Linked DNA regions of Parashewanella spongiae. The protein of the gene in region 1 interacts with the protein of each later gene in a pairwise test. Links are inferred from orthologs where the notes say so. Each region holds a gene or a part of one and is shown on either strand. Other genes may lie near its edges. The genes, in order: rplD and def.

Region 1 (10,089 bases):
CGTCTGATTGATCAGTCTACTGCGGAAATCGTTGAAACTGCTAAGCGCACAGGCGCTCAGGTTCGTGGTCCAATTCCACTACCTACGCGTAAAGAGCGTTATACCGTTTTGATCTCTCCACACGTTAATAAAGACGCGCGTGACCAGTATGAAATTCGTACACACAAGCGTTTGGTTGACATCGTAGAGCCAACTGAAAAGACTGTTGACGCGTTGATGCGTTTAGATCTTGCAGCTGGTGTCGACGTTCAGATTAGCTTGGGTTAATTGAGATCCTTAGAAGAGGTTTGAGAGATGGCTATCGGTCTTATTGGTCGTAAAGTTGGTATGACTCGCATCTTCACTGAAGATGGCGTATCCATACCCGTATCAGTAATTGAAATACTAGCTAACCGCGTAGCTCAAGTGAAAACACTTGAAAATGACGGTTACAGTGCACTTCAACTTACTACTGGTACCAAAAAAGCCAACCGCATCACCAAGCCAAATGCAGGTCACTTTGCTAAGGCTGGCGTAGAAGCTGGTCGTGGTTTGTGGGAAATGCGTTTAGCAGATGGTGAAGGCGTAGGCATTGAAGTTGGTGCTGAGCTAAATGTTGATATCTTTGCTGATGTAGCAAAAGTTGACGTTACCGGTCAATCTAAGGGTAAAGGCTTCCAAGGCGGTGTTAAGCGTTGGAATTTCCGTACTCAAGATATGACACACGGTAACTCTTTGTCGCACCGCTCGAATGGTTCTATCGGTCAGAACCAAACGCCGGGTCGTGTATTCAAAGGTAAGAAAATGTCAGGCCATATGGGCGCTGAGCGTGTTACTACACAGAATCTAGAAGTAGTTCGTGTAGACGCAGAGCGTAACCTACTGTTGGTTAAAGGTGCTGTTCCTGGCGCTACTAACGGTAACCTGATCATTAAGCCAGCAGTTAAAGCTTAGGTCTAAGGAGATAGTAATGGAATTGGTATTGAAAGACGCGCAAAGCGCTCTTGAAGTTTCCGAAACTACCTTTGGCCAGGACTTTAACGAAGCACTGGTTCATCAGGTAGTAGTGGCTTACGCGGCAAACGCCCGTCAAGGCACTCGCGCGCAAAAAACACGCGCAGAAGTCAAAGGTTCTGGAAAGAAACCTTGGCGTCAGAAAGGTACAGGTCGAGCTCGTGCTGGTACTGTAAAAAGCCCAATCTGGCGTAGTGGTGGTGTAACTTTTGCTGCTAAGCAGCAAGATCACAGCCAAAAAGTTAACAAGAAGATGTACCGCGGAGCGCTTAAGAGCATCCTGTCTGAATTGGTACGTCAAGACCGTCTAATGGTTGTTGAATCATTTGGTATTGAAGCTCCTAAAACGAAAGAGCTGAAAAACAAATTGACTGCAATGAACCTAACTGACGTGTTGATTGTTACTCCAGAAGTTGATGAGAATTTATTCTTGGCAGCTCGTAACCTGTACAAAGTTGACGTTCGTGACGTTGCTGGTATTGATCCAGTAAGTCTAATCGCGTTCAACACTGTGCTGGTAACTGCTGATGCAGTTAAGCAAATCGAGGAGATGCTAGCATGATCCGCGAAGAACGTTTGCTAAAAGTTATTCTAGCACCACACATCTCTGAGAAGAGCACTGTAAATGCCGAGAAAACTAACACTGTAGTTTTCCGCGTAGCAATTGACGCCACTAAAGCTGAAATTAAAGCGGCTGTAGCTCAATTGTTCGAAGTTGAAGTCGAAACTGTTCGTACTTTGGTAAGCAAAGGCAAAACTAAGCGTCACGGTGCCCGCATGGGTCGTCGTAGCGATTGGAAAAAAGCTTATGTAACGCTTGCTGAAGGTGCAGATCTTGACTTCGTCGGCGGCGCTGAATAAGCAAAGGAGATTGAATAATGGCAGTTATTAAGTGTAAGCCAACCTCTCCAGGTCGTCGCCACGTTGTTAAAGTGGTGAGCAGCGATCTGCATAAGGGAAAACCCTTTGCTGGCCTGTTGGCGAAAAAATCAAAGTCTGGTGGTCGTAATAACACCGGTCGTATCACTGTTCGCCATGTGGGCGGTGGTCATAAGCAGCATTACCGTATTGTTGACTTTAAACGTAATAAAGACAGTATTCCTGCAAAAATTGAACGTCTTGAATACGATCCTAACCGTTCTGCAAACATCGCTTTGGTGTTGTACGCAGATGGTGAACGTCGCTACATTCTTGCAGCTAAAGGCATGCAAGCTGGTGACAAGATCATGTCAGGCGTTGATGCTGAAATAAAATCTGGCAACGCAATGCCGCTTCGCAACATCCCAGTGGGTTCTGTTGTGCATGCAGTTGAGATGAAACCTGGTAAAGGTGCTCAAATCGCGCGTTCTGCTGGTGCTTATGTTCAAGTCGTTGCACGTGATGGTTCTTATGCGACTCTACGTCTTCGCTCAGGCGAAATGCGTAAAGTTCCTGTAGATTGCCGCGCAACCCTAGGTGAAGTTGGTAACTCTGAGCACATGCTACGCCAATTAGGTAAAGCTGGTGCGAAGCGCTGGAGAGGTGTACGCCCAACTGTTCGTGGTGTTGCCATGAACCCAGTTGATCACCCACATGGTGGTGGTGAAGGTCGTACTTCTGGTGGTCGTCATCCTGTGTCTCCATGGGGTATGCCTACTAAGGGTTACAAAACTCGTAGCAATAAACGCACTGACAAGTACATTGTACGTCGTCGTAATAAATAGTAAGAGGATTCGCCATGCCACGTTCTCTCAAGAAAGGTCCCTTCATTGACCTGCACTTGCTGAAGAAGGTAGAGAAAGCGGTGGAAGCCGGTGACAAAAAGCCTATTAAGACTTGGTCTCGCCGCTCTATGATCATTCCAAATATGATTGGATTGACCATCGCTGTCCATAATGGTCGTCAGCACGTACCTGTTTTCGTAACTGATGAAATGATCGGCCACAAACTTGGTGAATTTTCACCAACTCGCACTTATCGCGGCCATGCTGCAGATAAGAAAGCGAAGAAGCGTTAATACGGGAGAAATAAGATGGAAGTTTTAGCTAAACATCGTTTTGCCCGTACGTCGCCTCAAAAAGCTCGCTTAGTTGCTGATCAAGTTCGAGGCTTACCTGTTGCTAAGGCACTGGAAGTTTTGACATTCAGCTCTAAAAAAGCGGCCGTACTGGTTAAGAAAGTTTTAGATTCAGCTATTGCGAATGCAGAGCACAACGAAGGCGCTGACATCGATGAGCTAATCGTCGGTAAGGTATTCGTTGACGAAGCCCCAACCATGAAGCGTATTATGCCACGTGCTAAAGGCCGTGCTGATCGTATCATCAAGCGTACCAGCCACATCACTGTGGTTGTATCAGATCGCTAGGAGAGAGTAATGGGACAGAAAGTACATCCAAATGGTATCCGTCTGGGTATCACAAAACCTTGGATCTCTACCTGGTACGCTGACAAGGGTGACTATGCAGCAAACCTAGACAGTGACTGGGAAGTGCGTCAGTTCTTATTTAAGAAACTGAAAGCAGCATCAGTATCTAAGGTTGTTATCGAGCGTCCAGCGAAAAGCATCCGCGTTACGATTCACACAGCCCGCCCAGGCGTTGTGATTGGTAAGAAAGGTGAAGACGTTGAAGTATTGCGTAAGGCCGTGTCTAAGATCACTGGCACTACAGCACAAATCAACATCGCTGAGATCCGTAAGCCTGAGCTTGATGCTAAATTAGTTGCTGACTCAATTGCTCAGCAGTTAGAGCGTCGTGTTATGTTCCGTCGTGCTATGAAGCGTGCGGTACAAAATGCAATGCGCATTGGCGCATTAGGTATCAAGGTTCAAGTTAGCGGTCGTTTAGGCGGCGCTGAAATCGCACGTTCTGAGTGGTATCGTGAAGGTCGTGTACCTTTGCATACTTTACGTGCTGATATCGACTATGCTACTGCAGAAGGTCACACTCAGTATGGTGTGATCGGTGTTAAAGTTTGGATCTTCAAAGGCGAAGTTCTAGACGGAATATTACCGCAGTTAGAAGAGCCGAAGCAGCAACCTAAGCGTAAGCCACGCGGTAAATAGGAGAGCCTTCAATGTTGCAACCTAAACGTATGAAGTTCCGCAAGATGTTCAAAGGCCGCAACCGCGGTGTAGCGAACGGTACTGAAGTGAGCTTCGGAGAGTTTGGTTTGAAAGCCGTTGGACGTGGTCGTCTAACTGCTCGTCAAATTGAATCTGCGCGTCGTGCTATGACACGTCACATTAAACGTCAAGGTAAAATCTGGATTCGAGTTTTCCCTGACAAGCCTATTACCTCTAAGCCTCTTGAAGTGCGTATGGGTAAAGGTAAAGGTAACGTTGAATACTGGGTATGTCAGATTCAACCTGGTAAGGTTCTTTATGAGATGAATGGTGTTTCAGCTGAGCTAGCGCGTGAAGCGTTTGAACTTGCTGCAGCCAAGCTTCCAATTAAGACTACCTTCGTAACTAAGACGGTGATGTAATGAAAGCGAGCGAACTAAGAGAAAAGAGCGTTGAAGAACTTAACGCTGAACTACTTGGTCTGCTGCGTGAGCAGTTTAACTTGCGTATGCAAAATGCTACTGGTCAGTTGAGCCAAACTCATCAACTGAAAATAGTGCGTCGTAGCATAGCGCGCGTTAAGACCATTATTACTTCTAAGGCGGGTGCATAATGTCTGATAAGATCCGTACATTGCTTGGTCGTGTAACTAGTAACAAAATGGACAAGTCTATTACTGTTGCTGTTGAGCGTCAGGTAAAACACCCTATCTATGGTAAGTACATCAAACGTACTACCAAGATTCATGCACATGATGAAGTAAATCAGTGTAATGAAGGTGATGTAGTGACGATTCGTGAGTGTCGTCCACTTTCTAAAACTAAAGCATGGACTTTAGTTGAAGTAGTGACAAAGGCCTAATATTTAGGACTTTTGGTAAACGGCTCCAGCTTTTGGGGCCGTTTTTATTTTAATTACTACCTATTCCAAATTTATGGTGTTATACTTGCGCGCCATTTTTGACTAAATTGTTAGCAATAATGGTATGTGAATTCCCCGTATTTGGGGATTGTGTAGTAACGATAGCGGAGCACTTGAAATGATCCAAATGCAATCGCAGCTTGAAGTGGCCGACAATAGCGGCGCGCGTAGAGTTCAGTGTATTAAGGTCTTGGGTGGCTCTCATCGTCGTTATGCCGGGATCGGCGACATCATCAAAGTTTCTGTAAAAGAAGCTATTCCTCGCGCTAAAGCGAAGAAAGGTGATGTGTATAACGCGGTGGTAGTCCGAACTAAGAAAGGCGTACGTCGTCCAGACGGATCTGTCATTCGCTTCGATCGGAACGCAGCAGTTTTGCTTAATGCAAACCTTGCACCGATTGGTACTCGTATCTTTGGCCCAGTGACACGTGAATTGCGTAATGACCAATTCATGAAAATTGTCTCGCTGGCCCCAGAAGTACTGTAAGGAGCTTCAAAATGGCAGCAAAAATACGTCAGAATGACGAAGTAATTGTACTTGCAGGCAAGGATAAAGGGAAAACTGGTAAAGTGACCCGCGTTCTTACTGACGGTAAATTATTTGTTGAAGGCATCAACCTTGTTAAAAAGCATCAAAAGCCAAACCCACAATTGGGCGTAACTGGTGGTGTAATTGAGCAAGAAGCTGCTCTTCAAGCATCAAATGTAGCGATCGTAAACCCTGCAACTAGCAAGGCTGATCGTGTTGGTTTCCGAATTGAAGACGGCAAAAAAGTTCGTTTCTTCAAATCGAATAGTGAACTCGTTAAGTAATTGGAGTAAACGATGGCGAAACTGCATGATAAATATAAAGAGACTGTTATCTCTGAACTTGCTAAAAAGTTTGGTTACAGCAGTGTCATGCAAGTCCCACGGATCGAAAAAATCACCCTTAATATGGGTGTTGGTGAAGCCGTAGCAGATAAGAAAGTTATGGAGCATGCGCTTCGTGACATGACAGCTATCGCAGGCCAAAAGCCAGTTGTAACTGTAGCTCGTAAATCAGTTGCTGGTTTTAAAATCCGTGAAGGCTACCCTATAGGCTGTAAAGTTACCCTGCGCGGTGAGCGTATGTGGGAATTCTTAGAGCGTTTAGTTGACATTGCAATCCCACGTATCCGTGATTTCCGCGGAATGAGCGCGAAATCGTTTGATGGTCGTGGTAACTATGCAATGGGCGTACGTGAGCAGATTATCTTCCCAGAAATCGATTATGATAAAATCGATAAAATTCGCGGTTTGGACATCGTTATTACGACGACTGCGAAAGATGACGAAGAAGGTCGTGCTCTATTGGACGCATTCAACTTCCCATTTAAGAAATAAGGGTAGCGTAATGGCAAAAAGTTCTATGAAGGCACGTGAAGATAAACGTGCAAAGCTCGTAGCAAAATATGCTGAAAAACGTGCAGCACTTAAAGTATTGATCGCAAGCCCAGCAACGTCTGATAACGACCGTTGGGATGCTGTACTTAAGCTGCAAAGTCTACCACGTGATTCCAGCAGTTCGCGTCAGCGTAATCGTTGTAATCAAACTGGTCGCCCACATGGTTATTTACGTAAATTCGGCCTAAGCCGTATTAAATTACGTGAAGCCACTATGCGTGGTGAAGTTCCTGGTCTACGTAAGGCCAGCTGGTAAGTACTTGTCACGGAGTAAGCTAATATGAGCATGCAAGATCCTATTGCGGATATGTTAACCCGTATTCGTAACGGCCAAGCTGCTAACAAAGTATCAGTTGCTATGCCTTCTGCTAAGTTAAAAATCGCTTTAGCGAAATTGCTTAAAGAAGAAGGTTACATTACTGACTACGCCGTAGCAGATGAAGCCAAGCCTGAACTGGAAGTTACTTTAAAGTATTTCCAAGGCAAACCAGTCGTTGAGACTATCCAGCGTGTCAGCCGTCCAGGGCTTCGTATTTACAAAGGTAAAAACGAACTTCCTAAAGTGATGGGTGGTCTGGGTATCGCAATTGTGTCCACTTCAAAAGGCTTGATGACTGATCGTGCTGCCCGCCAAAATGGCATGGGTGGTGAGGTTATCTGCTACGTAGCATAAGGAGTAAGCAATGTCTCGTGTCGCAAAAGCACCCGTTGCAATCCCTGCTGGTGTAGAGGTAACGGCAAACGGTCAGACTATTACTGTTAAAGGCAGTAAGGGTAGTCTAACTCGAGTGATCAATGCTGCAGTAGTAGTAACTATCGAAGCGAGCCAAGTTACGTTTGGTCCAGTTGAAGGCGTTACTAACGCTTGGGCACAAGCGGGCACTGCTCGTGCATTGATTAATAATATGGTTGTTGGTGTTACCGAAGGATTTCAAAAGAAACTTCAGTTAATTGGTGTTGGTTACCGTGCGAAAGTTGCTGGTAAAGGCGTTGATTTAACTTTAGGTTTTTCACATCCTTTGGTTCATGAACTTCCAGACGGCGTAAAAGCTGAATGTCCAAGTCAAACTGAAATCGTACTTAGCGGTATCGATAAGCAGTTAATTGGTCAAGTTGCAGCTGAAATTCGCGGCTACCGACCACCAGAGCCTTATAAAGGCAAAGGTGTTCGTTACGCTGATGAAAATGTACGCCGTAAAGAGGCTAAGAAGAAGTAGGTAACGCGATATGGATAAGAAAACATCTCGCTTACGCCGCGCTACTCGCGCTCGTAAGAAGATCCTAGAATTAGGCGTAAACCGTCTGGTTGTGCATCGTACGCCACGTCACATTTATGCTCAGGTGATTAATGCTGAAGCTCAAGTGTTGGCTGCTGCTTCAACTGCCGAAAAAGCAGTTAAAGAGCAACTTAAAGGCACTGGTAATGTTGACGCAGCAAAAGCAATTGGTAAAGCAATTGCTGAGCGTGCGGTTGAAAAAGGCGTAACTTCAGTTGCGTTCGACCGTTCTGGTTTCAAGTATCACGGTCGTGTTGCTGCACTAGCAGACGCTGCTCGTGAAGCTGGCCTGAAGTTCTAAGGGGTTATAAAATATGGCTAAATTAGAAACTCAGCAAAAAGACGATCTGCAAGAAAAATTGATTGCAGTAAATCGTGTTTCTAAAGTGGTAAAAGGTGGTCGCATCTTTAGTTTTACAGCACTAACAGTCGTTGGTGATGGTAATGGTAAAGTTGGTTTCGGCTACGGTAAAGCGCGTGAAGTACCAGCTGCGATTCAAAAAGCGATGGAAAAAGCTCGTCGTAATATCGTAACTGTTCAATTGAACGAAGGTACTTTGCATCACCCTATTAAGGGGCGTCACTCAGGTTCTCGTGTTTACATGCAGCCTGCTAGTGTTGGTACTGGTGTAATCGCCGGTGGTGCGATGCGTGCAGTACTGGAAGTTGCAGGCGTACATAACGTACTGTCTAAGGCTTACGGTTCTACTAACCCAATCAACATCGTTCGTGCGACCGTTGACGCGCTGGTACATATGAAGTCACCAGCTCAAGTTGCGGCTAAACGTGGTCTGAGCGTTGAAGAGATTCAGGGGTAAGACACCATGGCTAAGAAAACAATTAAAGTAACTCAGACTAAAAGTGCAATTGGTCGTTTGCCAAAGCACCGTGCAACCCTAACAGGTTTAGGTCTGCGTCGTATTAATCACACTGTTGAATTGGAAGATACTCCTTCTGTTCGCGGTATGGTTAATAAGGTCTACTACATGGTATCGGTGGAGGATTAAAATGCGTTTAAACACTTTATCTCCAGCAGCAGGTTCTAAATCTGCACCGAAGCGCGTAGGCCGTGGTATTGGTTCTGGATTAGGTAAAACAGCTGGTCGCGGTCATAAAGGCCAAAAGTCACGTAGTGGCGGCGGCGTACGCGTTGGTTTTGAGGGCGGTCAAATGCCACTTAAAATCCGATTGCCTAAATTTGGTTTTACCTCGCGCTTAGCTAAGGTAACGGCTGAGGTTCGCATTAGCGAACTGGCAAAAGTTAACGGTGATGTTATCGACTTGCATTCGTTGAAAGATGCGAATGTAATTAGTCGCAACATTCAGTTTGCGAAAATCGTTCTTTCAGGTACCATTGACCGCCAAGTGACTGTAAAAGGTCTTAAGGTAACTAAAGGTGCTCGTGCAGCTATTGAAGCTGCCGGCGGAAAGATCGAGGAATAATACGTCGATGGCAAAACCAGGACTTGATTTAAAAAGCGCGAAAGGTGGGCTTTCAGAACTGAAAGCTCGCCTCCTGTTCGTGATTGGTGCAATTATCGTCTTTAGGACGGGTTCGTTTGTACCAATTCCTGGTATTGACGCAGCTGTGCTAGCAGATTTGTTTGCACAACAAAAAGGCACCATCTTAGGCATGTTTAACATGTTTTCCGGTGGTGCTCTTGAACGTGCTTCTATCTTTGCATTGGGTATCATGCCGTATATTTCGGCGTCGATCATCATGCAGTTATTGACTGTTGTGCATCCTGCACTTGCTGAATTGAAAAAAGAAGGCGAGTCTGGACGTAAAAAAATCAGTCAATATACAAGATACGGTACGTTAGTGTTGGCAACATTCCAAGCGATTGGTATTGCTACTGGATTGCCGAGTTTAGTTCCTGGCCTAGTTGTTAATTTAGGTCTCGGATTTTACTTTGTTGCGGTCGTGAGTTTAGTGTCAGGAACCATGTTCTTGATGTGGCTCGGTGAGCAAATAACTGAGCGTGGGATCGGTAACGGTATTTCAATTCTGATTTTTGCAGGCATTGTAGCTGGTTTACCTTCTGCTATCGGTCAAACGGCCGAGCAGGCGCGTCAAGGTGATTTGAGTGTATTAGTGTTGTTGCTTCTTGCTCTGATTGTGTTTGCAGTCACATATTTTGTGGTATTTGTTGAACGTGGTCAGCGAAGAATTGTGGTAAACTATGCGAAACGTCAGCAAGGACGAAAAGTTTTTGCGGCGCAAAGTACCCATCTACCATTAAAAATTAATATGGCAGGTGTAATACCACCAATTTTTGCATCCAGCATTATTTTGTTCCCGGGCACACTGGCTCAGTGGTTCGGACAAAATGAGTCTATGTCGTGGTTGAGTGATTTTGCACTCGCTGTATCGCCTGGACAACCGCTGTATTCATTATTGTACGCAACAGCAATTATCTTCTTTTGTTT
Region 2 (16,376 bases), 120 kb from region 1 along the record:
CCGATCATATGCGAAATCAGCCTAACCACTCTTGAGGTTTGAGGTAATGTCCATATAAGTCCGCTTCTGGTGATCCTACTTCAGGCTTATAGGCGTATTGCCAACGAACCAACGGCGGCATTGACATCAATATTGACTCTGTGCGCCCACCTGTTTGTAAGCCAAACAAGGTACCGCGATCATAGACTAAGTTAAACTCTACATAACGACCGCGACGATAAAGCTGAAATTGGCGTTGATGCTCAGTGTATACATCGTTTTTGCGGCGTTCAACAATAGGAGCATAAGCCACGATAAAACCATTACCTACAGCTTTCATAAAATCAAAACTCTTATCAAATCCGCCTTGATTCAAATCGTCAAAAAACAATCCACCAACTCCGCGCGTTTCATTACGGTGAGGCAAGTAAAAGTAATCGTCACACCATTTTTTGTATTTTGGATAAACTTGCTCACCAAATGGATCGCATAAATCTTTTGCCGTCTGATGCCAATGGATCACATCTTCCCGATTGGCGTAGTATGGCGTTAAATCGAACCCACCTCCAAACCACCACACAGGATCTGCACCTTCTTTATAAGCAATAAAAAATCGTACATTAGCATGAGTAGTTGGAATATGAGGGTTGGTTGGATGAATAACGAGAGAGACGCCCATGGCTTCAAAGCTGCGGCCTGCCAATTCAGGTCGATGTGCCGTCGCCGATGCCGGCATTTTTGCACCAGCCACGTGAGAAAAGTTCACTCCAGCTTGTTCGAAAACTTTGCCCTGAGTTAATACTCGGCTTATGCCACCACCGCCTTCTTCGCGCTTCCAGTTATCGCTCGCAAAACATGCTCCACCATCCAGCTTTTCGATTTCGTGACAAATATTCGTTTGCAGCTGTAATAGAAACGCTTTGACCACTTCGGCGTTAACGACACTCATGTATTAGTTTCCTTTTATTCATTCTTTGCCCTGATACTTGAATAGATCACTTACAGGGCATTCCAATTACCACGTATAGCTAGCGTAAAACCTGCCCCGTAAGTACATCAATGATGCGAGATGGTTGGTTTTGATTTCCGAGCTCACCGAGTATGATCGCATCTAATTGATGCTCAAATACATGCTCAATTTGCTCAATCGATAGTGCTGGCGGCTCACCAGCCAAATTAGCACTGGTAGACACTAAAGGCTTACCCAGTGATTGACACAATTGCTGCACAATAGAATGCGCTGATATACGAACAGCAATGGTATTAAAACTGCCTTTTAGTTTTGAACTCACAGAAGCTTTTGCAGGCATCACTTGTGTCACAGGGCCAGGCCATTTACTTTTGGCTTCGGTCATTTGCTCATCGGTCATCTTTGCAAAGTCGACGTAATCGGTTAACTGCTCCCAGTCACTGGCGACAATGATCAGCCCTTTTTGCCACGGCCTGTCTTTAAGGATCAGTAATCGATTCAATGCCGCAAGATTATCAGGGTCACAGCCTAGTCCGTAAACGGCTTCAGTGGGATAGGCAATGATACCACCAGACTGTATCACTGGGATGGCTTGTTGAGGTTGTAATTTCTGGTTCAAAATGAGCCTTTATTGTTAAAGTAGTCCGGATAAATCGGTATTGGTTACGATAATGATTGCTTAAATCTACAACTTTTTTGAGGACACTCTAACCGTGTACCCGCCGGCATATGACGCTCAACCAGAATACCAAAATTACAATCAGGACAGGTATGGGCAATAGGCTTAAAATTCACCAAATACTTGCACTTAGGATATGCATTACAGGCATAAAAGCTTTTACCATATCGACTTGTTCTATGATCCATCATTCCCGTACGGCAAATAGGACATGGTACGTCACGTTCATCAACACTTTGATCTTGTTTTTCGATGTGATGGCAGCTTGGGTAGTTGCTGCACCCTATAAAAATACCAAATCGACCGGATTTAACGGCTAATTCATGTCCACATTCAGGGCATTCTGATCCTGAGATTAGTTGAGTTTCAATCGATTCATGTTGTACAAGCGGCCGAGTATATTGGCAACTTGGGTAGTTACTACAACCTAAGAAACTGCCATTTTGGCTGTGTTTTACCGATAATTCACAGCCGCAGTCAGGGCAACACTCGTACTCTTTCTCTAACGCATGTTCATGAGCTTGAAACAATTGATGATCTATTTTTGACATGTATTGACTTAGCCCGTTGCTGTATTCAGTGATGGAGCAAACTCTGCAGACTATTTTATCTTATCCGAGCGATGGTACCAAATGTGTTGGCTGTCAATCACCCATCAACTTCTGTATATTGTATTCAAAGAGAGATATTTAACCGTCAATCACCATAATAAGGATATCCACCGTGTTAAAAAAACCTCATTTTTTGGCCATGACGATATTAGCCGTCATCTGCCTTGGAGCTTGTAATAGCACTCCTCCAACGAACACCCCAAATAAGATTGACCACCTAGCAATCCAATCTGTCATCCAACTCGAGCCTCAAGATCTGTTCTCAGCCGAACAGCCATTGCTCAAACCTGACACTTTTGATCAAGTCCTATTAGCTCTGAACACAAAATCATCAATAGCCGATATTAATCATTTACTTTATTACCTACGTGCATACAGTTATTTCGGACCTCAAAAAGAGCTCACAGAAACTCAAAGGCGGCAACTGGCTTCACAATTAGTCTTGCTCGCTCAAGATACCAATATCAATACAAACCCTCGTTTTCAAGAGCAGTTGGCCGTAACTGTTTATCGATATCTAAACAAAGACGAATATGCGTCATCACTCACTTCTTTATTTCCGGTACTGAGTCGCCAATTGGCTCATTTACAAAACAGCGACATAACCAATATCAATGACATCGCCTTATGGGAAACCCTCCGCACATACGGGCTATTGCTTAATGTCGCTCGAACCAAACCTGAAGGTGAATTGGCAAAGCTATTAATTGAGCACCGTGTTGATAAGCCATTGCTACGCTTTGCCGCCAGTACTAACAGCATTCGAAACAATAATGATTGGCCGAGACTAAATGCTTATTGGGCTTTAGCTATGTACCGATTAACCTTGCCTTCCAGTACTGATGGTTCAACAACACAGCAAGAGCAAGCCATTGATGATGGGATTGCAAAAATAGCTACCGCTGATGTTGCTTTGCGTCAACAGGCGGCACAAGATGCCTTTACTTTGGGCTATCACGTCAATACCTCTGCGGGGAAAAAATTATGTGAAGACAACGCGAGTTTATGTCGAATACCAGAATTAACTTCTGTTCTTCCTCATCGCCACGATTGCTCCATGACGCTTTTTATTACTCACCAAGACTTATCTAAGAGCGAACTGGAAGAGTCTTGTACCAAGCTCACTTCACAAGAGTTTTATTTTCATCAATTGCTTGAGTCGCAACTACAGCCAACAGCTAACGACAACAGCGATGCATTAGAGGTTGTGGTATTTAAAAATTGGAGTCAGTACAACGCTTATGGACAACTATTTTACGATATTCGCACCAACAACGGTGGCATGTATTTAGAAGGCACTCCTCAAAAAGTGGGTAACCAAGCACGATTTTTTGCCTTCAGGCAGTGGTGGATAGAACCTAAATTCGCCATCTGGAATTTAAATCATGAATACGTACATTATCTTGATGGTCGTTTTGTAAAATATGGCAAGTTCGGTCACTTTCCTGACAGCATGGTGTGGTGGTCAGAAGGCTTAGCGGAATATGTTTCTAAAGGAGATGAAAATCAAAAAGCATTTAAAGTCGCTCACGAGAATTTTGAAAAAGCGCCCGATCTGGCCACTATTTTTGCGACTACATATAAAGATGGTTTAGACAGAACTTATAAATGGAGTTATCTCGCCGTTCGATACTTAGCAGAAAAGCACCCAGCCGACCTAGTTCAACTCAGCCAATATTTAAAAGGTGATTACTTCACAGGTTATAAAGACCTACTCAAAGCATTATCAGCCCACCAAGAGGATTATCATTTATGGTTAACGGCTTTACTTAAGCAACATCCTTTGCCAAAAGAAAAAACGAACAGTCGACTTTACAAGCAAGACCGATACAGTTATCGGGATTATTTAACCCCTGATCATCTGGTATTTGGTGAGCAACATAAACATTATTAATACTTTATAAATCAGTGGTATTAACGACTAAAAATCAATGGTGATCGGGTACATCATCCTAGAAACATCAGTTGACTGCGTTCTCAAGCGTAGAAAAAATGGCTGGTAGTAAGGCGTAGCTTGCAGCAAGTAGTTTATTCTACTTGCAAAAGTTACAACGCAGATAGCAGTCATTTTAGCAAGTTTGTGAGCGTAGAGCACTTCACTCATTGGGTGAAAGCAATTAAAGTCATCTTATTGCTCAAACAGTTACTCATATACTCAGCGTTCAGCTGATATTTTTAGGATCATCATATCTGACAGTTGATAATGCCACCCTTCACTTTCACTACTGATAGTATCAAAACCTGCAACACTCATTAAATAATCGATTTGGCTTGAATCAAGATAACCATAATTTCCCCTAGCCTATTGTGTAACAGTAGGCTCCAAAGCCAAATGTAGCAATGACATCATTTACTCCCCACACTGATTACTGTTATACCAATTACAGCAATTAACTTCCCATTCAGCAAGAGCTAAAGGGTTTCAGTACAAGGCGCAAGTTTGAGGTACTATATTCCCTACGGCCGCCATACAAAGCTAGCGTTCAACGCACTTCGCGCTTTTGTCGGGATAATTCAAAAACTTGCAACGCAGTAATGGAATCCTTTAGCCTTGCCATTCGGGAGCTTGTATGTGTCCAAATTACTACGCAAAATTGTCTTAAAGTAGCAATGTAATAACGACAGGTTTGTATGTCCGTAGTAACTATGTCTTCATCAATTTCACTTGTACTTTGAACACATACATAGCTCTGAGTTGGGTATTTAATTACTGTAATTGGTATTAGTTATATATATACGGCAAATATTCTTTATAAAAAGTTCATCAGTGAACTACGATGATGTTGCTAAATTTTGCCGTTCATTCATATAAAAATAAATTCAGTAATAATTAAATTTTAATTTAACTCTGATCCAATTGATAAATGAGCTGCGGGATTTTTTTATCCACTAATTGTTTGAACGGAGGATTTATGCAGTATAAAAAATTCAGCCTGGTCACTATTGCTGTCGCAGGTTTTTTATTAGCGCCTATGTCAGGGTTTGCTACAGCTCTCGATAATTCTACTGATCAATTTCAGCCCTTTAATCCTGGTGACAGCAGTGACGACCCATTACCTTTACAACTGAATCAGCCTAAAAGAAATATTAGTAACCCTTCAGGACACTCTCTTTACTTTAAATTTATAATTCCCGCCAATGAGGACGGTATCACCAATGGCTATGTGCTTTTTGCCTTACGACAAAATGTTTTTGGTGATGCCCAACTGTTTCTAAAAGAAGGCTCAGTTCCTAGTGAAACTGATTTTGATTGTAAAGGGAGAGTATTTGAAGATAGTTGGCAATACAAATCGCAGATTTGCGAATTTCATAATCAAGAAGGTGGCACTTACTGGGGATTAATTCACGCTGAGACCGATTATTCAAAAGGTTCTCTTTCTGCACAAACCATCATGGATTTTTCCCCTTTTAGTTTAAGAAAAACCACTGATAACTAATTAGTAAATAGACTGTCAAATCGAAGCAATGAATCACCTCGCTCCAGTGAAGGCGAGAAACGAAGTAACGACAAATTTGTATATCGGTAGTCTAGCGCCTTTTTATTGCTTAGTGAAAGTCGCTGGACACTATCCTACGCTGGTTGACAAAACACAAACCTTTTCTGTCAATTCGCCCAAAGGGGCGGGGAACTAAACCCGAAGTGATTACATATCAAGAAAGGAAGCCTTACGCTTCCTTTCTTATCCCGATTGCTCTATATCAACCTTATGAATGCAACCGTCCATCTGGTTGCTCAAACACTAGGTCTTCCATCTGCTCGTACGCAGATTTATGTCCCGGTGCATTAAACAATACCATCAGAATCACCCACTTAAGATCATCGAGTCCCAAACAACTATCATCCAACTCCATTACTCGGTCTATGACTATTTCTCTTGTTTCGACACTGAGCACTTTAATTTGCTCAAGAAACAATAAGAAACCTCGACTTTCAACATCCAGCTTGTCCATTTCCTTTTCAGTATAGATACGGAAAGAATGCTGATTATGATCACGAAGATACGGTACATCTTTATCTTGTAATTCACCCAGTCGTTCTAACCAATTTAACGCTTTGATTATTTCCGACTGATGGAAACCAGCACGAGTCAGCTCCTTAGTAAGATCGCCTTCATCAACGAGAAGCTCGGTCTCACCATGAACATAGTTTTCAAATAAATACATGAGGATATCAAACATGACTAACTCCTCTTAAGTCTGACGTAACCACCAGCAACTGAAGCAATTGAACCTTGTAATTCCAGCTCAAGTAACTGCTCCAACACCTGATCGATCGTATTTCCACTATGCTCGACTATGGCATCAATTGCCGTAGCCTCATAGCCTACACTAGCCAAGAGTGACGCAAATGGCAAATCACATTCTTGAGGTTCTTTGATATGGTGCTGCTTTTTCACTTCTTCAAGGTGATGATCAAAAATTAATGGAAGTTCTTCTAAAATATCTTCCACACAATCGACCAACTTCGCGCCTTGCTTAATGAGATCATGACATCCCTGACTTTGACTGCTCAATGTGCTGCCCGGTACCGCAAACACATCTCGGTTTTGCTCCATCGCTAATCGTGCTGTAATTAATGATCCACTTCGCCTACTTGCTTCAATGACCAAAGTCCCTAAACTTAGACCGCTGATAATGCGATTTCGTTTCGGAAAATTTCCTGCAAAAGGGCCAACATTCGGCCAGAATTCACTAACGACACAACCGGATTGTTGGATGTCTTGATATAAGGTGTTGTGCCGCTTAGGATAAACAATATCAACGCCTGTACCAGTAACCGCAATGGTTTTATTTCCTGATACACTGCGCGCGGCTAATGCGCCACTATGAGCCGCACCATCTATCCCTGCGGCCATACCGCTGCACACAATTACCCCATTTTCGACTAAGGATTGTGAAAGCTGATAACTGAGTTTTAGACCCGCTGGAGTTGCCGCGCGGCTACCAACGACAGCTAATGCAGGTAACATTAACGTATCGAGATTCCCTTTTACGAATAATAACGATGGTGGATCGGTGATTTGTTTGAGTAAGGGAGGATAAGTTGGATCGTCAATAGTTAGAATGACATGCTGTGGATCTGACTCAAGCCACGATAACGCTATATCAACTTTTTGAGGGTTAAGGCTGATTTTTTCAATCATTTGTGCCGATAACGGCAAATCTTCAGGACGACTCTCCAGCGCATGTCGAAGCTCTTGCAACGACATGCGTTGTAATAATTGTTGAATTCGAACCGGCCCAAGTCCAGATACAGCACAAACAACTAACCAATCAGCAAGTGATTGTTGGCTCACTCAATTTCTAATACCAATGAATCAGGAATCACTAACTTATCGCCAACTCGAACAGGACGTTCATTCAACATGATGAGCCCCATACTTTGATGATTAAAGGTTTTGAACACCAATATATTACCGCGATAAATATCTGGCATTTTCACTTGCCTATCGGCAAAGGTACTGCCTATCAGTTTGTCATACAAGCTGCGATCACTGGCTTGTACTGGCTTACCATCATTGTCGATAGCTATTTCTTCGCCATCGAGATAAAGCTCAAGTACTTGTCCCGCCTTCACACCAGCTTTGCTACCACGATCGAAATAGATCACATCTAAATGACCCGCTTCACGTTTTCCATCGGCAATGGCTAATACATGAGCCGGCTGTGATAACGTCGCAGCCGTTGGCATATAAAACGCTGACATTAACGCTTCATCTTCAATAGCCAGTACTTTATAACCAGCTTTCGTTTCACGTAAATTGCTGAGTAGCTCAACTTTTGAGACGTCACCACTTTCTACAACACGGCCGCTTGAAGCTAAAATCAGCTCACGATCATGACCTTCAATCTCTTCATCATCGATGTGAAAGATACGACCTTCTTCATACATCCCCAGTTTCTGCCCCATGGGTAATCGGGCATCAACGTATATGATATCGCCTGTTGTATGATGTCGAGATTCCCTTTCTCCGCCCATCACTTGAGGTTGTTGCTCAAGCCATAATTCATTTTCGACCCGATTTTGTAAAATGTAGGATTGGATAGAAGCCAAATCCACCATAGGTATCGCTGAATTTTTATTAATAACTCTTCCTTGAGGACTTCGACGCACCAATGGTTTTTTCACTAATCGAGGTTGGCCATTAATGAATACTAACGTCAGCATGTCACCGGGATAAATTAGATGTGGATTGGCGATTTGAGGGTTTGCTCCCCATAACCTTGGCCATTTCCATGGATCATCTAAAAAGTAAGCAGAAATATCCCACAGGGTGTCGCCTTTTTTAACTTCATAAGACTGGGGATGCCCTTCTTTCAGAGCTAAAGTATCAGCGAAAACACTGGTACTCAGCATCATTAAGATTAAATAAGTTAAACGTTTCATTAAACTGTCCATGTTGTCATTGCTCTTTGTATCAGCTTTTGCTGTCATTGGTTGCGACAAAAGATTAAAATTAAACTATCAATGTGACAATTTTTAACCTAAACATCAGTATAACGAACTGATTGTGATTTAACACACTTAGATTCAACAAACTGATTTTGATTTAATAAACTGATTTTGATTTAACAAACTTAGAGTAACTTTATGGCAATTTTAACCGTTTTACGTTTTCCAGATGAACGCTTGCGCACCGTAGCTCAACCTATCACTGATTTTGATGATGCACTGCAAACACAGATTGATGATATGTTCGAAACCATGTATCAAGAAAAAGGCATTGGTCTGGCCGCAACACAAGTCAATTTTCACAAACAACTTATTGTGATGGATTTGCAAGATGACGTAGAACGCCCAACTGTATTCATTAATCCAACAATTGTCACCAGCAGTGGCCACTTTGAAAACGAAGAAGGCTGCTTGTCGGTTCCAGGCATTTATGCCAAAGTGGAACGCGCTGAAAATGTCACCCTTAAAGCATTAGATCGTCATGGCAAAGAGTTTACCGTTGATGCTGACGAACTGTTTGCGATTTGCATTCAACATGAAATGGATCACTTAATTGGTAAATTATTTGTTGATTACTTGTCACCACTCAAGCGTGATCGTATAAAGAAAAAACTCGAAAAAGAAGCTCGTCAGGCTGCTAAAGAAGCTTAATTGTCGCCAGTATTCATAGGTACCATGTTGAAACTATTAAAGATTATATTTGCCGGTACTCCGGATTTCGCCGCTCGCCACCTTCAAGCTCTGTTGAACTCACATCATCAAGTGGTTGGGGTTTATAGCCAGCCTGATCGCCCAGCTGGTCGAGGGAAAAAACTCCAAGCCAGCCCAGTGAAACAGCTTGCCGTGCAACATGATATTGCCGTATTCCAGCCCGCCAGTTTGAAAAAAGAAGAAGCTCAGCAAGAGTTAGCACAATTAGATGCTGATCTTATGGTTGTGGTCGCTTATGGGTTAATTTTACCTCAAATCGTACTGGACACACCTAAATTGGGCTGCATTAATGTTCATGGTTCGATTTTACCTCGCTGGCGAGGTGCGGCTCCGATTCAACGTGCAATTTGGGCCGGAGATGCCGCCACAGGTGTGACCATCATGCAAATGGATTTAGGACTAGATACCGGTGACATGTTGCTGAAAACTCATCTTGAAATCCAACCTGAAGATACGTCAGCCAGCTTATATGAAAAACTGGCAGAGCAAGGTCCTGACGCGTTAATTGAAGCTGTCGACGGTTTATCAGCCGGTACACTAACCGCCGAGAAGCAAGATGACACATTAGCCAATTACGCGGCCAAGCTTTCTAAAGAAGAAGCCGAAATCGATTGGAATAAGAGCGCCAAGCAATTATGGCAAGAAGTGCGCGCCTTTAATCCTTGGCCAATCAGTCATTTTAAACACCAGCAACAAACCATTAAAATCTGGCAAGCTGAAGTATTGTCGACAAGGGTAGAGCAAACTCCCGGCACCATTATTTCTGCCAATAAAAACGGCATTGACGTGGCAACCAGTGACGGAGTAATTCGACTTTTATCTTTGCAACTACCCGGTAAAAAACCTTTTTCTTGCGCTGACATGCTCAATGGTCGTGCCGACTGGTTTATTCCCGGTACTTTACTACAAAGTAAATTAGCAAGCCCAGATGAGACCGCATAAATGAATGTCAGAGCCTTAGCGGCTAAAGCCGTTTTTTCCGTACTTGAGCAAGGTATTTCGTTATCTGTCGCATTGCCAAAACAGCAACAACACTTGACCAGCGCCAAAGACAAAGCTCTATTGGCCGAGCTTTGTTATGGCATCATGCGCCGTTTGGTACAAATTGATAAACGTGTCAGTGATTGCTTAAGTAAACCGTTTAAAGGCAAGCTACGCATCATTCACCAAGTGCTATTAGTTGGGTGCTATCAACTGTATTTTACTCGAATTCCTGCTCATGCTGTGATTGCTGAAACCGCTGAAGCGTGCCGCCAACTTAAATTTGAAGGCATGGTAAAAGTTGTGAACGGTGTATTGCGTAATATTCAACGCGCCCAAACCGACTTAAGTTGCGAAAACCCAGTACTTGAATTCAATACGCCAAAATGGCTCATCAAACGCCTGCAAGATGCCTATCCAGAACATTGGCAACAAGTGATTGAAAACAGTCACCAGCGCCCTCCTATGTGGCTGCGCAACAACGCCTTGGCCCAAAGCCGTAAACAATATTTATCTGAGTTACATGGAATTGACATTGAAGCGACGGCTGGAGCCAGCAGCGACTCAATTTTATTGGCTAAAGCTAAAGATGTTTCCCAACTGCCTGGTTTTGATAATGGCGCCGTATCTGTGCAAGATGCTGCGGCTCAATGGGCTGCACACTTGCTAGCACCACAAAATGGTGAATTGATCCTCGATGCTTGTGCCGCTCCTGGAGGTAAAAGCTGTCATATTCTTGAAGTTGCACCACAAGCTCACCTTGTCGCTGTTGATTTTGATGCCAAACGATTAGAGCGAGTAGAACAAAATTTACAGCGTTTAAACCATAGCGCGCAAGTTGTGCACGGTGATGCAGCAAATATTGACTCATGGTGGCAAGGCAAGCAATTTGATCGCATACTGCTTGATGCTCCTTGCTCGGCAACCGGAGTGATCCGCAGGCATCCTGACATTAAGTGGTTAAGAAAGTCGAAAGACATTGATGAATTAGCTGAACTACAAAGACAAATTCTCGATCACTGCTGGCAATGGTTAACACCGGGAGGTACGCTATTGTATGCGACTTGCTCTATCTTACCTGACGAAAATCAACGACAGATAGAAGCATTTTTAGCACGAACCGACAACGCTGTGCTTGAGCCCATTGACCAACAACCTGACAGCAATAGCATCGGTTGGCAGATCACGCCAGATCAAGACGATATGGATGGCTTTTATTACGCTAAGTTACATAAAAAACGATAAAGATCAAATAATAAGGATAAGGGCAAAGGATGTTGCTCTAACAAGGTAGGCAATGAAAATTATCATATTGGGTGCAGGCCAAGTTGGCGGTACGCTGGCTGAAAACCTCGTCGGTGAAAATAATGACATTACATTAATCGATAATGACAAAGTAAGACTTCGTTCCTTACAGGATAAATTCGATTTACGTGTGGTTATTGGACATGGTGCGCATCCCGATGTGCTAAAACAAGCTGGCGCTGAAGACGCTGACATGCTGATTGCGGTTACCAACAGTGATGAATGCAATATGTCCGCCTGTCAAATTGCTTATACACTTTATGGCACCCCTACAAAAATTGCTCGAATACGATCTGAGCAATATCTAAACCTTAAAAACAAGTTGTTTATCAACAGTGAGCTCAAAAGCTCTGACAATCGCCTTCGCGGTGGCTTTGTGATTGATGAGCTCATTGCACCTGAGCAGTTAGTCACGTCATACATTCACCGGTTGGTTGAGTATCCCGGCGCTTTGCAAGTGCTGGAATTTGCAGAAGGACGATTAAGCCTAGTGGCCATTAAAGCCTATTACGGCGGTCCATTAGTAGGCAATGCCTTAGCTGCATTACGTGAACATATGCCCAATATCGACACGCGTGTGGCGGCTATTTTCAGGCAAGGCCGTGCCATTATGCCTCAAGGTACCACCATCATCGAAGCCGATGATGAAGTGTTCTTTGTCGCTGATAGTCGTCATGTGCGCGCGGTAATGAGTGAAATGCAAAAACTGGACAACTCATATCGCAATATCATGATTGCTGGCGGTGGAAACATCGGGTTGGGCTTAGCTAAAAAATTGGAACCCAATCATTCTGTCAAACTGTTAGAAGCAAAACCCGAGCGAGCCGAAGCGCTTTCTGAGCGATTAGAAAACACGACTGTTTTTTGTGGTGATGCCGCAGATCAAGAGTTACTACAAGAAGAGCATATCGATCAAACCGATGTATTTATCGCCGTCACCAATGATGATGAAGCCAACATCATGTCAGCACTATTAGCCAAGCGCATGGGTGCTAAAAAAGTCATGGTATTAATCCAACGCGAGGCTTATGTCGACATCGTTCAAGAAGCCAGTATCGACATTGCCATTTCTCCACAACAGGCGACCATTTCAGCTTTACTGACTCATATTCGCCAAGGGGATATTTGTAACGTTTACTCACTACGTCGAGGCGCGGCTGAAGCTATCGAAGCCATTGCTCATGGCGATCCGAGCACGTCTAAAGTGGTCGGTAAGCGAATTTGTGATATCAAACTTCCGCCGAGCACAACCATTGGTGCCATTGTTCGCGAGCAGGAAGTACTGATGGCTCATGATAAAACCATTATTGAACAAGGCGATCATGTCATTCTATTCTTAGTGAACAAGAAATTCATTGGCGAAGTCGAAAAACTGTTCCAACCCAGTGCATTTTTCTTTTAACGCAGAAAGTGATGTATTCAACAGTATTTCATCGTCCAATAATCTAAAGTAAAACTTGTCAATTGCCACTTTTATACTTAACTAAATTGTGTAGAAGTGGTAGTCCTGTTTCCTTTGTGTATAACCATCCGTACGTTAGGAAGGTTTCTTATCCATGATTAATGTTCGTCCTGTTATTTTTACTCTTGGCACATTCTTATCCATGATGGCTGGATTTATGCTGATCCCTCTAGGCTTCGCATTGGTTTATGGTGAAGACACCAGCCTCGCTTTCCTCATCTCGGCGGTTATTACGGGACTTTTTGCCAGTTTTTGTCTACATCAGGGTCACCAATCGTCACTCAATCTGAATATCCGTGAGATGTTTTTGCTGACAAGCTTTACTTGGTTTGTTGTCAGCTTATTTGCCGCCTTTCCCTTTACCTTTTATCACGGTATTGGCTATAGCGATGCCTTTTTTGAGACCATGTCAGGGATCACTACTACAGGCTCTACCGTACTGTCTGGGTTAGATGAGATGGATCACAGCATTTTGATCTGGCGCTCATTATTGCAATGGCTTGGGGGTATTGGTTTTATTGTCATGGCCGTCGCGATATTACCATTTCTCAATGTCGGTGGTATGCGTTTATTTCGAACTGAATCGTCGGATTGGAGTGACAAAGCCATTCCTCGTACGCAAAACATGGCGAAAAACTTGTTTTTCATTTATATCCTGCTCACTATCGCCTGTACTGTCGCCTATCATCAAGCTTACATGAACTGGTTTGATGCCATTAACCACGCCATGACCACAATTTCAACAGGCGGCTATTCAACCTCTGATAAGTCGATGGCCGGATTTTCTAATCTCGCACACTGGGTCGCTGTCGTGTTTATGACCGCAGGCGGGTTACCGCTTATTTTGTTTGTACAATGCATCAGCCAAAGCAGCTTTAAAGTTTGGAATGATGCCCAAGTTAAAGGCTTTCTAAAATTTATATTTCTCGTGTCAGTAAGTTTAGCGCTATGGTTTTGGTACACACACGATATATTACCAATTGACGCCTTAAGACTGGCGAGTTTTAACGTGATTTCAGTCGTTACCACCACAGGTTATGGCCTTACTGATTACGGTGCTTGGGGCGGCTTAGCCAATATCGCTTTTTTGTTTTTGATGTTTGTAGGCAGTTGCTCAGGCTCCACCTCAGGAGGAATTAAAATTTTTCGCTTTCAAATTGCAATGGCCATCACCCGCGAACAACTCAAATTACAGATCCATCCCAATGGCATATTTTCAGAACGTTACAACAATCGGATCATTTCTGACGATATTGTCCGCTCCCTAGTGACCTTTATTCTTCTCTACATCGCAGTTATCGTGCTGCTGTCAGTTGTATTAGTACTAACAGGATTAGATTCTCAGACCAGTTTTACAGGTGCCATTACAGCGGTAAGTAACGTTGGACCGGGGCTCGGTCCAGTAGTCGGACCTTCTGGTAACTTTTCTGGCTTATCGGACATCGCCAAGTGGGCGATGGCTATCGGTATGTTACTTGGACGATTAGAAATCTTGACCGTTGCAGTATTACTCCACCCTAAATTTTGGAAGTATTAGAGGAAAGTAAATTACTTACCTTGAATGTACTAAGTGTTGGAGCTTAATACAAAACATTAACCTAGGGGCTGTTTATCTTTCACGATTAAATTTTGTGCTATTTAAGCGTTTATGTAGAGTAGGCTACTGGCTTCGCTATCGCTTATCCAGCAGCCCCTCTTCGATTCCGTGCATGAGGTTTTCCCTCACACGGCTCTGTTGTTACACTTCTCTCAGCCCCTTCACTTTGCTTATCATCTTGTCGTGGGTAAATACTCAAGACCAGCTTGGCGTAATTTTTCGTAAGCACCTCGTGATAGATACTTGCTTCGACGTTGACTTAAGCGACGATGCCATCGATAGAACCGGTTTACTACAAATCCATTTATTCTGAAAAATACACCTCTGGGATAACCTATCCCACCAAAATAGTGTTTCCATCCCCTCAGAACTTGATTAACCTTATTTATCAGTACGCCAAGTGTATTTGAGGTTCGGTGTTTCACTATGTCTCTGATTTTATTTTTCAGCTTTGTTTGGCTCTTCTTAGACGCCTGTATCTTGATGTAACTGGTGCCTTTGATGAGGCCTGTGATCCGTTGAAAGTTAAAACCGAGGAAATCAAACGGGTGTAGATCTTTTAGATCGACGAAAAGCATGAAAAGATCATTAATTATCAATTGGATGGGTTTAATAAATGGTGCGAAAGGAGCAATTTTATAGTACTTATCAGTTTCCACACACAACAAGTATATAAAAAGGCTCCTTTCATGAAACTAGCATACTCAAACTCACTCGAATTTTCATTCTTTTCTGAAGCCAAATTGAAATTTGAGCGTATTATTTCGCACCTCGAAGACAAACAAGTTAAGCAAGAGAGCCATGGAGAAGTTGAAGCCTATATCGATACCGAAGGAACTGAGTTGTTGCGGTGTTTATTGCAGGGTTTCTTAGATATCAAAACCGCTGAAGAGCCCCGTCAGCAAGTTTGTTCCAACCGTGACATTGCATTGAATTATTTGAAAAATAACTGCAAACGAAACTTAGAAAGTTTATTTGGTACCGTAACGATGCATCGAAAAGGTTACAGTCAACGTCGGTGTGATAGCGTGTTTCCAATGGATGGTGAGCTGAATCTTTCGAAAGATAAATACTCTGATGGTGTACGCCTAAGACTCGCTACAGAAGCAGTCAAAGGCTCATATGATGATGCAGTAAGCTCAATAGATACCACCACAGGTGCGCACGTGCCCAAGCGACAAGCAAGGCAAATTGTGCAGGATATTGCACAAGATTTTGATGGTTTTTATCTCCAGCAGAGATACCTTAAGCCAGAAAATACATCTGATTTACTGGTATTGACTATGGATGGAAAAGGCATCGTTATGCAACCTAATAGCTTGAGAGAGGGCACGCAAAAAGCAGCGAAACAACAGAAGCTCAAAGGACGCCTAAGTGCTGGAGAAAAAAAAGACCGCAAACGAATGGCAGAAGTTGCAGCGGTATACACCACCAAGCCTTTGCATCGTACCCCAGAATCAATCATGTCTAGAAACGATAATTCAAATGTTCGTCCATTACGTGTGCCACCAAGAAATAAACGTGTGTGGGCAAGCGTAGAAAGAAGCGCTGCGACTGTGATTGAAGAAGCATTTTTAGAAGCTCTGGAACGAGACCCTACTCAAAGCCGTCAGTGGGTTGTACTCGT

Evidence for each region.
Region 2: the proteins of rplD (region 1) and def interact in binary tests that used the Escherichia coli proteins (3 or more experiments, as listed by UniProt). The link is inferred for Parashewanella spongiae from one-to-one orthologs.

What each region holds. Positions count from the first base shown.
Region 1 is NZ_CP037952.1:5,298,172-5,308,260, reverse strand. Bases 1-2,752 are described here. They hold rplD (50S ribosomal protein L4), read left to right. Parts: upstream 1-949; coding sequence 950-1,555; downstream 1,556-2,752. Other genes in these bases: rpsS (30S ribosomal protein S19), read left to right, coding at 2,711-2,752; rplB (50S ribosomal protein L2), read left to right, coding at 1,872-2,696; rplW (50S ribosomal protein L23), read left to right, coding at 1,552-1,854; rplC (50S ribosomal protein L3), read left to right, coding at 295-933; rpsJ (30S ribosomal protein S10), read left to right, coding at 1-267. Also shown: more of rpsS, read left to right, coding at 2,753-2,989; rplV (50S ribosomal protein L22), read left to right, coding at 3,005-3,337; rpsC (30S ribosomal protein S3), read left to right, coding at 3,347-4,036; rplP (50S ribosomal protein L16), read left to right, coding at 4,048-4,458; rpmC (50S ribosomal protein L29), read left to right, coding at 4,458-4,649; rpsQ (30S ribosomal protein S17), read left to right, coding at 4,649-4,897; rplN (50S ribosomal protein L14), read left to right, coding at 5,076-5,444; rplX (50S ribosomal protein L24), read left to right, coding at 5,456-5,770; rplE (50S ribosomal protein L5), read left to right, coding at 5,783-6,322; rpsN (30S ribosomal protein S14), read left to right, coding at 6,333-6,638; rpsH (30S ribosomal protein S8), read left to right, coding at 6,663-7,055; rplF (50S ribosomal protein L6), read left to right, coding at 7,066-7,599; rplR (50S ribosomal protein L18), read left to right, coding at 7,610-7,960; rpsE (30S ribosomal protein S5), read left to right, coding at 7,974-8,477; rpmD (50S ribosomal protein L30), read left to right, coding at 8,484-8,666; and more genes.
Region 2 is NZ_CP037952.1:5,173,448-5,189,823, forward strand. What follows is about bases 7,653-10,587. They hold def (peptide deformylase), read left to right. Parts: upstream 7,653-8,831; coding sequence 8,832-9,344; downstream 9,345-10,587. Other genes in these bases: E2I05_RS20550 (LysM peptidoglycan-binding domain-containing protein), read right to left, coding at 7,653-8,639; fmt (methionyl-tRNA formyltransferase), read left to right, coding at 9,372-10,346; rsmB (16S rRNA (cytosine(967)-C(5))-methyltransferase RsmB), read left to right, coding at 10,347-10,587. Also shown: hemF (oxygen-dependent coproporphyrinogen oxidase), read right to left, coding at 17-928; L-threonylcarbamoyladenylate synthase type 1 TsaC, read right to left, coding at 1,008-1,571; E2I05_RS20525 (DNA topoisomerase family protein), read right to left, coding at 1,613-2,179; E2I05_RS20530 (collagenase), read left to right, coding at 2,352-4,133; E2I05_RS20535 (hypothetical protein), read left to right, coding at 5,152-5,676; E2I05_RS20540 (DUF494 family protein), read right to left, coding at 5,945-6,418; DNA-processing protein DprA, read right to left, coding at 6,421-7,536; more of E2I05_RS20550, read right to left, coding at 7,533-7,652; more of rsmB, read left to right, coding at 10,588-11,630; Trk system potassium transporter TrkA, read left to right, coding at 11,683-13,092; E2I05_RS20575 (TrkH family potassium uptake protein), read left to right, coding at 13,247-14,689; E2I05_RS20580 (group II intron maturase-specific domain-containing protein), read right to left, coding at 14,923-15,327; E2I05_RS20585 (ISKra4 family transposase), read left to right, coding at 15,439-16,376. UniProt on the Escherichia coli protein: Removes the formyl group from the N-terminal Met of newly synthesized proteins. Requires at least a dipeptide for an efficient rate of reaction. N-terminal L-methionine is a prerequisite for activity but the enzyme has broad specificity at other positions.